4 regions of the Pseudomonas sp. P106(2024) genome follow, and region 2 is predicted to be linked to each of the others. Evidence: predicted binding sites of a transcription regulator. Region 2 holds the regulator's gene; each other region holds the start of a gene.
What was found. Region 2 encodes FliA, which starts transcription of late flagellar genes. Its sites were predicted from a motif close to CTAAAGTTTNNNNNNNNNNNGCCGNTAA; they were not measured.

Region 1 (3,405 bases), on a different contig from region 2:
GTACCTTCACCGCGCCGTCGCTGACGGTGGCCGGCGTCACCTACCAGGTATCCGGTACGCCGCAGACGGGTGACCAGTTCGCGGTCAATGCCAACAACCACCAGAACCAGAGCGTGCTGGAGACCATCAGCCAGCTGCGTGCGGCGTTGGATGCGCCGCCAGGCACCTCGGGCGACAATACCGCCATCAAGAACGCCGTAGCCTCGGCTGTGGCCAACCTGGCCAGTGCCCGCGAGCAGGTCGATATCACCCGCGGCTCGATCGGTGCCCGTGGCAACTCGCTCGATATCCAGCGCCAGGAAAACACCAGCCTGAGCACGGCCAACAAGGTCACCCAGGATGCCATCGGCAACACCGACATGGCCGACGCCTCGATCATGCTGACTCTGCAGCAGGCCATGCTCGAAGCTTCCCAGCTGGCCTTCTCGCGTATTTCGCAACTGAGCCTGTTCAACAAGCTCTGATCGCGATCCGCCTCAGGAAAGCCCTGGCCAGCGCCATGCTGCCGGGGCTTTTTCGTGTCTGGCGCGCGGTGGTGGCAGGGGTTTGGCGATAATTGACTGTGACTAATGAGTCAAATCGTGCATCTTCCCTGTATTCTATGCGGCAGTTGCTGCAGCATTTTGTTACCGGTGCGCAGAGGGCAGGCCTGATGTCGGCCTGTCCAGGGCGCATTGCCCTTGACGCCGGTAGTCGGCGCCCTCAATTCATCGAGTGGCGGTCTTTGGCTGTTTTCATTGGGAAGCCAGAATGATTGGCATCAAAAGCATCGCGAGTTACGTGCCCACCGCTGGCCTGGACAACTACGTCCAGGGTGCGAAGTTCGGCAAGGACGAAGAGTTCATGTTCGGCAAGATCGGCGCTTCCTTCCTGCCGCGCAAGGCTGAGGAGCAGGAAACGTCCGATCTGTGCGTGGAGGCGGCCCGGGCGTTGTTCGCCAACAACCCCGAGCTCGATCCGCAGTCGATCGATGTACTGATCGTGGTCACCCAGAACGGTGACGAAGAAGGCCTGCCGCACACCGCGGCGATCGTCCAGAACAAGCTGGGCCTGTCGACCCGCGTGGCGGCCTTCGACGTGTCGCTGGGCTGCTCGGGTTATGTCTATGGCCTGTACGCCATCAAGGGCTTCATGCAGGCGGCGGGGTTGAAAAACGGCCTGCTGATCACTGCCGACCCGTATTCGAAGATCGTCGATCCGGAAGACCGCAACACCACCATGCTGTTCGGTGACGCCGCCACGGCCACCTGGATGGGCGAGAACGCTGTCTGGCAGCTGGGCGAGGCGCGTTTCGGCACCGATGGCTCGGGTGCCGAGCACCTCAAAGTCAGCGATGGCACCTTCTTCATGAACGGTCGCCAGGTGTTCAACTTCGCCCTGGTCAAGGTGCCGGCGCACCTGCATGAGCTGCTGGCGGCCAGCGGTTTGCAGTCTTCGGACATCGATGCGTTCTGCATTCACCAGGGCAGCGCGGCGATCGTCGATGCCGTGGCGCGGCGCTTCGAGGAGCAGCATCCGGAGAAGTTCGTCAAGGACATGCTCGAGACTGGCAACACCGTGTCCTCCAGCGTGCCGCTGCTGCTGCAGAAGCACATGTTCGACAGTAGCTGGAGGCGCGTGGCCATCAGCGGCTTTGGCGTGGGCCTGTCGTGGGGTTCGGCGATTCTCTATCGCGGCTGATTCGCGAAGGCCTCGAAAATAACGCCTGGCGTGCCCCGCCAGGCGTTTTTTTATGCGTGGAAGATCGCCCTGTAGGAGCGTGCTTGCCCCGTGAGGGGCTGCAAAGCAGCCCCTGATCGGCAACCGCCAAATCAATAACCCCCTGATTTCATGGGGGTGGCGGGGTGATGGCATTTTTTTTTCGAAAATGCCCTCAAGCAACCCACGCAGACGACGATAACCATTACGAAGGTTCTCTAGGCCATACCCGGCGGATGCCAGGGCCGGAAGCCGCAGTACCCATCCAACGAGGATTTCGTCATGGCTTTAACTGTAAACACCAACATTGCTTCGGTTACTACTCAGGTTAACCTGAACAAGGCCAGCACTGCCCAGACCACTTCGATGCAGCGCCTGTCTTCCGGCCTGCGCATCAACAGCGCCAAAGACGACGCTGCCGGCCTGCAGATCGCCAACCGTCTGACCAGCCAGATCAACGGCCTGGGCCAGGCAGTGAAGAACGCCAACGACGGTATCTCGATCGCCCAGACCGCCGAAGGCGCCATGCAGGCTTCGACCGACATCCTGCAGAAAATGCGTACCCTGGCCCTGTCCTCGGCCACTGGCTCCCTGAGCGCCGACGACCGTAAGTCGAACAACGACGAATACCAGGCTCTGACTGCCGAACTGAACCGTATCTCCACCACCACCACCTTCGGTGGCCAGAAGCTGTTGGACGGTTCCTACGGCACCAAGGCCATCCAGGTCGGCGCCAACGCCAACGAAACCATCAACCTGACCCTGGAAAACGTTGCTGCCAGCAACATCGGTTCCCAGCAGATCAAGAGCCTGGGCGTTGCTCCGAGCACCACTGGTGTTGCAGGTGGCGCCATCGCCGTAACCGGTAACGGCCAGACCGCTTCCGTCACTGTTGCCGCTGGTGCTTCCGCCAAGACTATCGCTAGCCAGCTGAACGGCGCCATCGGTGGCCTGACCGCTACCGCCAGCACCGAAGCTCAGTTCGTTGTCGGCGCCGGTGCTGCTACCGCTCCTGCTACCTTCGACATGACCGTTGGCGGCCAGACCACCAAGTTCGTCGGCGTCACCGATACCGCCAACCTGGCTGACCAGCTGAAGTCGAACGCTGCCAAGCTGGGCATCAGCGTCAACTACGACGAAGCCAAAGGCACCCTGTCGGTCAAGTCCGACACCGGTGAGAACATCTCGTTCGCCAACTCCACCGCTGCCGGTACCATCACTGTTGCAACCAAGGACGGCTCGGGCACCTACGGTGCTGGCGTCGCTCTGGCTGACGGCCTGATCGCCACTGGCGCTGTGAACCTGGACTCGGCCAAGGGCTACGCCCTCAGCGGCGCTGGTGTTACCGGCCTGTTCAACGCCGGTACCGACGCTTCGTCGACCAAGACCACCATCGCCAACACCGACGTCACCGACGCCACCAAGGCTCAGAACGCCCTGGCCGTTATCGACAAGGCCATCGGTTCGATCGACAGCGTCCGTTCTGGCCTGGGTGCTACCCAGAACCGTCTGACCACCACCGTTGACAACCTGCAGAACATCCAGAAGAACTCCACCGCTGCCCGTTCGACCGTGCAGGACGTGGACTTCGCTTCGGAAACTGCAGAGCTGACCAAGCAGCAGACCCTGCAGCAGGCTTCGACCGCGATCCTGTCGCAGGCCAACCAGCTGCCATCCTCGGTCCTGAAACTGCTCCAGTAATTCAGG
Region 2 (3,405 bases):
AAATCGCATTGAGCAGATCCGCGTCATCGGGCCGGCTTTCCAGCTCGACCAATTGCTCGGACAGTTGCTCGAGGATTTCGCCGGCTTCTACCAGGAAATCCTGGAGGATTTCTTCATCGGCGCCGAAGCTCATTAAACGTGCTCCTTAAAAACCCAGGCTGGACAACAGATCGTCGACATCGTCCTGGCTGGACACGACGTCTTCACGCTTATCGGCATGAATCTGCGGACCTTCACCCCGAGTCGGATGTTTTTCTTGATCTTTTTCAGCGCGCAGCTGCTGGTGGTCATGTTCGATCCCGGCAAAGCGGTCGACCTGGCTTGCCATCAGCACGAGCTTGAGCAGATTGCTTTCGACTTCGGTGACCAGCGCGGTCACCCGTTTGATCACCTGGCCGGTGAGATCCTGATAATCCTGGGCCAGGACGATATCGTTGAGATGGCCGGCGACCTTCTGATTACCTTCGGCGCTGTGCGTCAGAAAACTGTCCACACGCTTGACCAACTCACGGAATTCCGGCGCTGCCACCTCCCGGCGCATGAACCGCTGCCAATCGGCGGACAGGCTCTGGGCCTCGGCGGCGAGGTCATTGAGCACCGGGGTGCAGGCCTCTGCCAGGTCCATGGTGCGGTTGGCCGCACCTTCGGTGAGGCGAACCACGTAGGAGAGGCGTTCAGTGGCGTCGGTAATCTGCGACACTTCCTCGGCCTGCGGCATGGACGGGTCGATGTGGAAGTTGACGATTGCACTGTGCAGTTCGCGAGTAAGCTTGCCGACTTCCTGATACAGCCCGCGATCGCGGGTCTGGTTCAGTTGGTGGATCAGCTGTACCGCATCACCGAACCGGCCGCGCTCGAGGCTCTCGACCAGTTCCTGGGCATGCTTCTTAAGGGTTGATTCGAACTCACCCAAAGAGTTGTTGGTTGACTCCATTGCGCCCCCCAGACGTGACTCAGCCGTTGACGCGTTCGAAGATCTTTTCGATCTTTTCTTTCAGCGCCACGGCGGTGAAAGGCTTGACCACGTAGCCGTTGACGCCGGCCTGGGCAGCTTCGATGATCTGCTCGCGCTTGGCTTCTGCGGTGACCATCAGTACCGGCAGGTGCTTGAGGCGCTCGTCCGCGCGAACAGCACGCAGCAGGTCGATACCGGTCATGCCCGGCATGTTCCAGTCGGTTACCAGGAAGTCGAAGTGTTCGCTGGTGAGCATCGGCAGTGCCGTGTTGCCGTCATCAGCCTCCTTGACGTTGGTGAAACCCAGGTCACGCAACAGGTTCTTGATGATCCGCCGCATCGTCGAAAAGTCGTCAACGATGAGGATTTTCATGTCTTTGTTCAATTAGACCTCCAAGCAGTCTTAAACGCGCTCGGCGCCGAGCGCGCACTCAATCAATTCGGCACCACAAAAAAACGACTGCATCAAACCTGGTTCAACGCGCCCGCCATTCCCCCAGGCGGCTGCGCAGACGCGCCGCGCACTGGCTGTGCAACTGGCTGACACGCGATTCGCTGACCCCCAGGACCTCACCGATTTCCTTGAGGTTCAGCTCTTCGTCGTAGTACAGCGCCAGGACCAGGCGCTCGCGCTCCGGCAGGTTGGCAATCGCATCGGCCAGGGCGGCCTGGAAGCGCTCGTCCTCCAGGTCCCGCGATGGCTCCAGCTGGCCGCTGGCCCCGTCCTCGTGCAGCCCCTCGTGTTCGCCGTCCTGCAGCAGGTCGTCGAAACTGAACAGGCGACTGCCCAAGGTGTCGTTCAGAATCCCGTAGTAATCATCGAGACTCAATTGGAGTTCGGCAGCAACCTCGTGATCTTTAGCGTCGCGCCCTGTCTTTGCTTCAACACAGCGAATCGCGTCGCTGACCATACGCGTGTTGCGGTGCACCGAGCGCGGTGCCCAGTCGCCCTTGCGCACTTCGTCGAGCATGGCGCCGCGGATGCGGATGCCGGCGTAGGTTTCGAAGCTGGCGCCCTTGCTGGCGTCATACTTGTTGGCCACTTCCAGCAGGCCGATCATCCCAGCCTGGATCAGGTCCTCGACCTGGACGTTGGCCGGCAAACGCGCCAGCAGGTGGTAGGCGATGCGCTTGACCAGCGGCGCGTAGCGCTCGATCAGCTCGTACTGAGCGTCCTTGGCGGCCTTGCTGTACATCTTGAAACCGCTCGCGTTCATAGCACCGGCCCTGCACTGGTGGGCTGCACCAGGCGCTCGACGAAGAATTCCAGGTGTCCGCGCGGGTTGGCAGGCAGCGGCCAGCTGTCGACCTTCTGCGCAATGGCCTTGAAAGCCAGCGCGCACTTGGACCGCGGGAAGGCCTCGTATACAGCCCGCTGCTTCTGCACGGCCTTGCGCACACATTCGTCGTACGGCACGGCACCGACGTATTGTAGGGCGACGTCAAGGAAACGATCCGTGACCTTGGTCAACTTGGCGAACAGGTTGCGCCCCTCCTGCGGGCTCTGGGCCATGTTGGCCAGCACGCGGAAGCGATTCATCCCGTAGTCGCGGTTGAGCAGCTTGATCAGGGCGTAGGCGTCGGTGATCGAGGTAGGCTCGTCGCACACCACCAGCAGCACCTCCTGGGCGGCGCGGACGAAGCTGACTACCGAGTCACCAATACCCGCAGCGGTGTCGATCACCAGCACGTCGAGGTTGTCGCCGATCTCGCTGAAGGCCTGGATCAGGCCGGCATGTTGGGCTGGCGCCAGGTGCACCATGCTCTGGGTGCCGGAAGCCGCCGGGACGATGCGCACACCGCCAGGCCCCTGCAGCAGCACATCGCGCAGCTCGCAGCGACCCTCGATGACATCGGCCAGGGTACGCTTGGGCGTGAGCCCCAGCAGAACGTCGACATTGGCCAGGCCCAGGTCGGCGTCCAGCAACATGACCCGGCGGCCGAGCTCGGCTAACGCCAGAGACAGGTTCACTGAAACGTTAGTCTTGCCGACGCCACCTTTGCCACCGGTCACGGCGATCACCTGTACGGGATGCATGCTACCCATGTCTGTTCTTTACCTTGTCTCGCTTGGACCCAGGCCACATGAGGGGCTGAACGTTCAAGGCCACGGTACGGCCGGGCAACCCCATGATGTAGGTACTTTGCACAGTATTCACCCTCAACCCGCACGCTTGCCAGGGTTGTGGTAGAGATCAGCGAACATGTCGGCCATGGCCTCGTCGCTGGGCTCGTCCTGCAACTGCACACTGACCGCGCGACTCACCAGCTGGTGCTTGCGCGGCAGTTGCAGGTCGTCAGGAATGCGCGGCCCATCGGTCAGATAGGCCACCGGTAGTTCATGACTGATGGCTAGGCTCAGCACTTCGCCGAGGCATGCCGTTTCATCGAGTTTGGTCAGGATGCAACCGGCCAGACCGCAGCGTTTGTAGCTGTGGTAGGCGGCGGTG
Region 3 (3,405 bases), on a different contig from region 2:
GAAGTATGCAGGCAGATGTGCAGCTTTTGCATACGCGGATCGCTGCGGATCTCCGCCGTGAGGGTATAGCCGTCCATTTCCGGCATTTCAATATCCGAGATCATCATGAGGAACTCTTCCTCCGGACGCTTGCCCTCGTCCACCAGCTTACGCAGGTAGTCCAGGGCCTGGCGACCGTCGTTGAGCGCCACCACCTCGACCCCCACAGTCTGCAGGCAACGGCTCACCTGCTTGCGCGCCACCGACGAATCATCGACCGTCAGCACCCGCAACATCACCGCCTTGTCCTGCACCTCGGCATCGATCACCCCCTCGGACACCGACTCGGACGACGGCGCCACTTCGGCCAGCACCTTCTCGACATCGATGATCTCGACCATGCGATTGTCGACCCGGGTCACGGCGGTCAGGTAGTGATCGCGCCCGGTGCCCTTGGGTGGCGGATGGATCTCTTCCCAGTTCATGTTGACGATGCGCTCGACCGAGTGCACCAGGAAGCCCTGGGTCTTGGTGTTGTACTCGGTGATGATCACGAAACTGTTGCGCGTTTCTTCCTTCAACTGCGGAAGGCCAGTGGCCATCGACAGGTCAAGGATCGGGATGGTCGCCCCCCGAATGTTGGCCACACCGCGCACCACCGGATGGGATCTGGGCAGAAGCGTCAGGTCCGGGCACTGCAGCACCTCCCGCACCTTGAACACATTGATGCCGTAGAGCTGATCGCCATTGAGACGAAACAAAAGCAGCTCCAGGCGGTTCTGCCCCACCAGTTGCGTGCGCTGGTTGACCGAATCCATCACTCCAGCCATGCCAGACTCCTTCAACGATTGCCTAAGTACCGAATCGGCACGGGCTTTGCTTTTTTGAACGCCATGTACACGAAAACGACAAATTTCCGACGACTGACGCGCCTGCTGACCGGCTCACTGGCCGCCCTGTGCCTGCTGGCACCCGGCATTCGTACGCTGGCGGACTCTTTTACCTTGCCTGAACAGCTTATCGGTGTCACCCAGGGGTTTCTTGAGTTCACCGTAGAGGATTATCTGGCGACGACCCAAACCCCGGGCCGCTATGAAATCCAGGTCAATACCCTGGACCCGCGCCTGCGCATGCCCCAATGCAGCCAGCAATTGGATGCCTCGCTGGAAAGTTCGACGCCGCTCGGGCGGGTCACGGTACGGGTACGCTGCGACAGTGCCGCGCCCTGGACGGTGTTCGTCCCGGCACAGGTCCGCCTGCTGCGCGATGTGGTGGTCATGACGCGCCCCCTGAAGCGCGAAAGCGTGGTGACCGAAGGCGATGTGGCCATGCGCGAGCGCGATGTCGGCAGCCTCGGCCCAGGCTACCTGACCCAGCTCGACCAGGCCGTGGGCATGAAGCTGCTGCGCCCCACTGTGCTCGACCAGGTACTGACGCAACAGCACCTGGAACAGGCCGAGGTGGTTCGCAAGGGCGACCATGTGGTGATCATCGCCCGCAGCGGCAGCCTGAGCGTGCGCATGCCGGGCGAGGCACTGGACAAGGGCGGCATGCAGACGCAGATCCGCGTGCGCAACCTGAATTCCAGGCGCGTGGTCAAGGCGCGGGTCACAGGCCCCGGCCAGGTCGAGGTGGCCATGTAATACACCGTGTCGGGATAATGACAGAACGCTGGCGATGTGGAACCGCGCGCCCTAAACTGTGTCACAAATCGGGTTGCGCACCTGTACCTGGAGGCACTGATGCATTCACACCTAAAGTTTTGCTCAGGCTGGCCGAAAACCAGGCATGCGTCCTAATTCCCAGGGGTTCTGAACATGGTCATCGACTTCAGTCGTCTCAACAACTCTCCGTCCGTCACGGGCGGCGTTCGCGGCAATGCCGCGCCAGGCAACGCCGAAAAAGCCGGCGAAGCCAGTGAAGCGCCAAAGCGCGCCAATGCCAGCGGAGAAGCGGTACACCTGAGCCCAGAGGCCCAGCAATTGCAGAAGATCAGCGACAAGCTGCGCGATCAGCCGACCGTCAACAGCGCCCGCGTGGCCGAGTTGAAGCAGGCCATCGCAGACGGCAGCTACAAGGTCGATGCCGACCGGGTCGCCAGCAAACTGCTTGATTTCGAAGCCCAGCGCTGACCTTCAGGCGCGCTGACTTCAAGGACGCAACACGCCAAGAGTTAGCCATGCACGACACTACCCTGCTGCAACTGATTGAAAACGACATAGCGCCGACGCAGGAACTGCTCGAGCTTCTGCAGAACGAAGCGATAGCCCTGCACGGTCGGGACATGATGGCCCTGGAGCAAATCCTGGCCCGCAAGCAGTCGTTGATCATCTTGCTCGAGCAGCAGGGCAAGCGGCGCAGTCAGCTGCTCCTCGAACTCGGCCTGAGTGCCGACCGCGAGGGGGCCCAGGCGCTGGCCGCACAGTCGAGCAATGGCGAGGCCATCATGAGCCGGCTCGATGCACTGGGCGAGCTGATGGATGCCTGCCGGCAGGTCAACGAGACCAATGGCCGGATCATCCAGGTGCAGCAACAGACCACGGCGAACCAGATCAGAATCCTTCAGGGTGGCGATTCCCCGTCGCTCTACGACAGCCGTGGCGGCACCTCGCCAATGGCCAAGCCCCGCGCACTCAGCCAAGTGTGATTAGTTCTATCTTATTTGTACCAAGACACGGAACATACTGGCAAAATGCCGTAACTTGCGTGTGCCGTTTTGCCTGGAGATTGATAACCCGTGTTCAATGAATCCGATGCGCCCCAGCCACCAAAGGTGCTGACCACCCCTTTGGAGATCACGGCCAACTTGCGCCAGTTGCTGGATAGCCACGACCCGCTGATCATCAGCTTCCACGAGCGCAGCCAGCGGTTCCAGAGCTATGTGGTGCACGTCGACCGGGACAACGGCGTCCTGGCACTGGATGAAATGATCCCCCGCGATGGCGAAAAGTACATCGAGAACGGCGAGTCGTTCCGCGTCGAAGGCTTCCATGACGGCGTGCGCATCGCCTGGGAGTCCAGCACACCACTGACCATCACCGAGATCGACGGCCATCGCTGCTACCGCGGCCCACTGCCCGAGGAAGTGACCTATCACCAGCGTCGCAACGCCTTCCGCGCCGCGCTGAAGCTATCGCAACTGGTCGACATCACCCTCGACGGCGCCCACCTCAAGGGCAATGGCGCCCTGCGTGGCAAACTGCTGGACATCTCCGCCACCGGCTGCAAGCTGCGCTTCGACGGCAACGTCGAGGACCGCCTGCAACTGGGCCAGGTCTACGAGCGCTTCAAGGCCGGCAACCCGCTGGGCCTGACCGACACCCTGGTAGAACTGCGTCACCTGCACTTCGAGGAACGCATCAACACCACCTTCGCCGGGGTGCGCTTCCATAACCTCAACGGTCAGGCACAGCGCAAGATCGAGAG
Region 4 (3,405 bases), on a different contig from region 2:
CTCAGCGGTTTTCGAAGTGGGTCTGGCGCTGGCCGCGCAGGACAATGTCGAAGCGGTAGGCCAGGCAATCCATGGGGTTGGCGTGGCTCATGTCGAGCCTGGCGATCAGCCGCTGGACCGCGTCGGAGTTGGCGATCGACTTGACGATCGGGCACAGCGGAATCAGCGGATCGCCCTCGAAGTACAACTGGGTGATCAGCTTGGTCGCGATCGACGGTCCGCTGATGGAGAAGTGGATATGTGCCGGGCGCCAGTCGTTGGGGCCGTTGCGCCATGGGTATGGACCGGGCTTGATGGTACGAAAGCTGTAGTAGCCGTCGCGGTTGGTCAGGCAACGGCCGACACCGCCGAAGTTCGGGTCCAGCGGCGCCAGGTAGCGGTCGTTCTTGTGCCGGTAGCGACCGCCGGCGTTGGCCTGCCACATCTCCACCAAGGTGTTGGCCACCGGCTTGCCGTACTGGTCGACAACGCGGCCGGCGACGATGATGCGCTCGCCGATCGGCAAGCCGCCGTGGTTGAAGTTGAGCAGCAAGTCATGGTCGTGTTCGCCGAAACGCAGATGGGAAAAGTCCGGGCCGGTACTTTCGCTGATCGACTGTGGGATGCTGACCAGCGCCTGGCGCGGCGAGCGCGCCACCGAGGTCTTGTAGTCGGGGGTGAAGGCCTTGGGGTGCCAGTTGCGATCACGGATCACGAAGCGGCTGGTGTCCTGAGCGGGCATGCCGGTTTCCTCTCTTGGAATTGTCGAACGCCTGGGCGTGGCAGGCGGAGTTGCAGTTTCCAGCAGGCCAATCGGGATGAATATTGAATTCAGCAGTCTTAGCCATAACCATTTGGTTATGCACAAGCGACCAAGGCGACGCCGAGGGCAGCGCTGGACTAATCTTTGACTTCTTGTTTCACGAACCGGAGAGCACTACATGGAATGGCGAAAAGGCCGACGCAGCGACAACGTGGTCGATGCCCGCGGCGAAGGGGGCGGCGGCATGCGCTTCGGCGGCGGCAAGGGCCTGGGGCTCGGCGCCATCCTGTTGATCGTCGGCATCGGCTGGCTCACCGGGCAGGACCCGTTGCAGATCCTCGGCCAGCTGGCCGGACAGATGGAGCAGCAGCAGACCGCCCCGGCCAACGTTGGCAGCAAGGCGCCGCCGGCCAACGACGAGCAGGCCGAGTTCGTCGCCTCGATCCTCGGCGACACCGAGGACACCTGGAAGGCGCTGTTCGCCCAGGCCGGCAAGCAGTACCGCGATCCCAAGCTGGTGCTGTTCAGTGGCCAGGTCAATTCCGCCTGCGGTTTCGCCTCATCGGCGGTCGGGCCGTTCTACTGCCCGGCCGACCAGCGCGTGTACCTGGACATGACCTTCTTCCGCGAAATGGAAACCCGCTTCAAGGCAGCCGGGGATTTCGCCCAGGCCTACGTGATCGCCCACGAAATCGGCCATCACGTGCAGACCCTGCTCGGGGTCTCGGCCAAGGTCGACGCCGCACGCCGCAACGGCCAGCGCATGGAAGGCGACAACGGCCTGCTGGTGCGCCAGGAACTGCAAGCCGACTGCCTGGCCGGGGTCTGGGCCTACCAGGCACAGAAACGCCTGAACTGGCTGGAGCCGGGGGATGTGGAAGAGGCACTGAACGCCGCCAATGCCATCGGTGACGATCGCCTGCAGCAGCAGGGGCAGGGACGGGTGGTGCCCGACTCCTTCACCCATGGTACCTCGCAACAGCGCGTGCGATGGTTCAAGGCCGGTTTTTCCAGTGGCGACGTAAATCAGTGCGATACCTTCAGCGCACGTAGCCTTTGATAGCCCCATCAGAACAGTGCACGCCCGTCGGTGTGCACTGGGTCTGCACCCGCAATTGACCACATCAAAAAACAAACGTATTCAACAAGTTATAAATTTGCTGAAAAAGCGTTTCAGCTTCTCGACGCTTTGCCGATAAGTCCTACACAAATCTGCGGGCTAACTGACAACAACAACGCCCAGCTTTTGAGATCAAGTGAGCGAAATCATTTTCTGGGAGAGCGTGCATGAACAGTTGGTTCGCTAATATCAGCGTCAACCTCAAACTCGGCCTGGGCTTCGGCCTGGTCCTGGTCCTGACCGGCCTGCTGGCCCTGACCGGCTGGAACAGCCTGGGCAGCCTTATCGACCGCAGCAACTGGATGAGCGACATCACCCAGCTCAACAGTGACCTGACCAACCTGCGCGTGGCCCGCCTGCAGTGGATGCTGACCAACGGCGACGATGCCTCGGCGGCCAACGTCCAAGCCAAGCTCGATGCCTTCGGCAGCCAGCAGCAGCACCTGGTCAACACCTTCAAGAGCCCCGAGAACCTCAAACTGCTGCGCGAGCAGGGCCAGAGCATCAGCGAATACCGGGTCTCGCTGGAGAAGATGCGCCAGGGCTACAAGACCACCCTCGCCGCCCGCGAATCGATGAACCAGACCGCGTCCCGCGCCAATGACGCCATCGAGGCGATCAGCGCCGCCGTGCTGTCCAGCGCCGAGAGCGATGCCAGCCGCCTGGCCCAATACCTGCTGATCAGCAAGGCCAAGCAACAGCTGGTGCAGGTGCGCCTTGACGTACGCAGCTACATCGCCGACCTGACCAGCGAAGCCGAGCAGGCCGCCCTGCGCCAGCTGGAAAACGCGCTGAATGAAATCGACAGCCTCAAGCGCCAGCTGCCGGGCGAAGCCTCACGCATCCAGCAATTCGAAAACGCCGTGCTGGCCTACCGCGACGCCGTGCGCCAGTTCCGCGACGCTACCGCAGCCATCGGTGTGGCCCGTGCCGAAATGACCGTGCAGGGCGCCGACATCGTCAAACGCAGCGACGAACTGTACAAGATCCAGATCGAGCGCCGTGACGCCGAAAGCGTCCAGGCCCGCACCCTGCAGACTACTGCCACCCTCCTGGCGCTGCTGGTCGGCGTACTCGCCGCATTCCTCATCACCCGTCAGATCACCCGCCCGCTGCGCGAGACCATGGACGTGGTCAACCGCATCGCCAGCGGCGACCTCACCCAGGAACTGCGTGTCACCCGTCGTGACGAGCTGGGCGCCCTGCAGCAGGGCATCGCTCGCATGGGCACCACCCTGCGCGACCTGATCACCGGCATCCGCGACGGCGTTACCCAGATCGCCAGCGCCGCCGAGGAACTGTCGGCGGTGACCGAGCAGACCAGCGCCGGCGCCAACAGCCAGAAGGTCGAGACCGACCAGGTGGCCACCGCCATGCACGAGATGGCCGCCACTGTCCAGGAAGTCGCGCGCAACGCCGAGCAGGCCTCGCACGCGGCGACCAACGCCGATGACGAAGCCCGGGTCGGCGACAAGGTGGTCGGTGAGGCCATCAGCCAGATCGAACGCCTGGCCCACGAAGTGCACCGCTCCACCGAGGCGAT

Region 1: the regulator FliA is predicted to act here: its motif matches at 1,873-1,900, upstream of AC25M7_RS12715 (flagellin N-terminal helical domain-containing protein).
Region 3: the regulator FliA is predicted to act here: its motif matches at 1,734-1,761, upstream of flgM (flagellar biosynthesis anti-sigma factor FlgM).
Region 4: the regulator FliA is predicted to act here: its motif matches at 1,914-1,941, upstream of AC25M7_RS23105 (methyl-accepting chemotaxis protein).

What each region holds. Positions count from the first base shown of each region.
Region 1 covers NZ_JBLIYU010000006.1:204,699-208,103, reverse strand. Annotated here, with positions in the region: gene AC25M7_RS12725 (flagellar hook-associated protein 3) at 1-464, shown strand, start outside; gene AC25M7_RS12720 (ketoacyl-ACP synthase III) at 751-1,680, shown strand; gene AC25M7_RS12715 (flagellin N-terminal helical domain-containing protein) at 1,981-3,399, shown strand.
Region 2 covers NZ_JBLIYU010000003.1:291,860-295,264, reverse strand. Annotated here, with positions in the region: gene AC25M7_RS07565 (chemotaxis protein CheA) at 1-133, opposite strand, end outside; gene AC25M7_RS07560 (protein phosphatase CheZ) at 146-934, opposite strand; gene AC25M7_RS07555 (chemotaxis response regulator CheY) at 954-1,328, opposite strand; gene fliA (RNA polymerase sigma factor FliA) at 1,432-2,172, opposite strand; gene fleN (flagellar synthesis regulator FleN) at 2,169-3,002, opposite strand; gene flhF (flagellar biosynthesis GTPase FlhF) at 3,117-3,405, opposite strand, start outside.
Region 3 covers NZ_JBLIYU010000006.1:220,596-224,000, forward strand. Annotated here, with positions in the region: gene AC25M7_RS12795 (chemotaxis protein CheV) at 1-809, opposite strand, end outside; gene flgA (flagellar basal body P-ring formation chaperone FlgA) at 873-1,622, shown strand; gene flgM (flagellar biosynthesis anti-sigma factor FlgM) at 1,797-2,111, shown strand; gene AC25M7_RS12810 (flagella synthesis protein FlgN) at 2,159-2,626, shown strand; gene AC25M7_RS12815 (flagellar brake protein) at 2,717-3,405, shown strand, end outside.
Region 4 covers NZ_JBLIYU010000020.1:17,719-21,123, reverse strand. Annotated here, with positions in the region: gene pcaH (protocatechuate 3,4-dioxygenase subunit beta) at 2-721, opposite strand; gene ypfJ (KPN_02809 family neutral zinc metallopeptidase) at 921-1,802, shown strand; gene AC25M7_RS23105 (methyl-accepting chemotaxis protein) at 2,030-3,405, shown strand, end outside.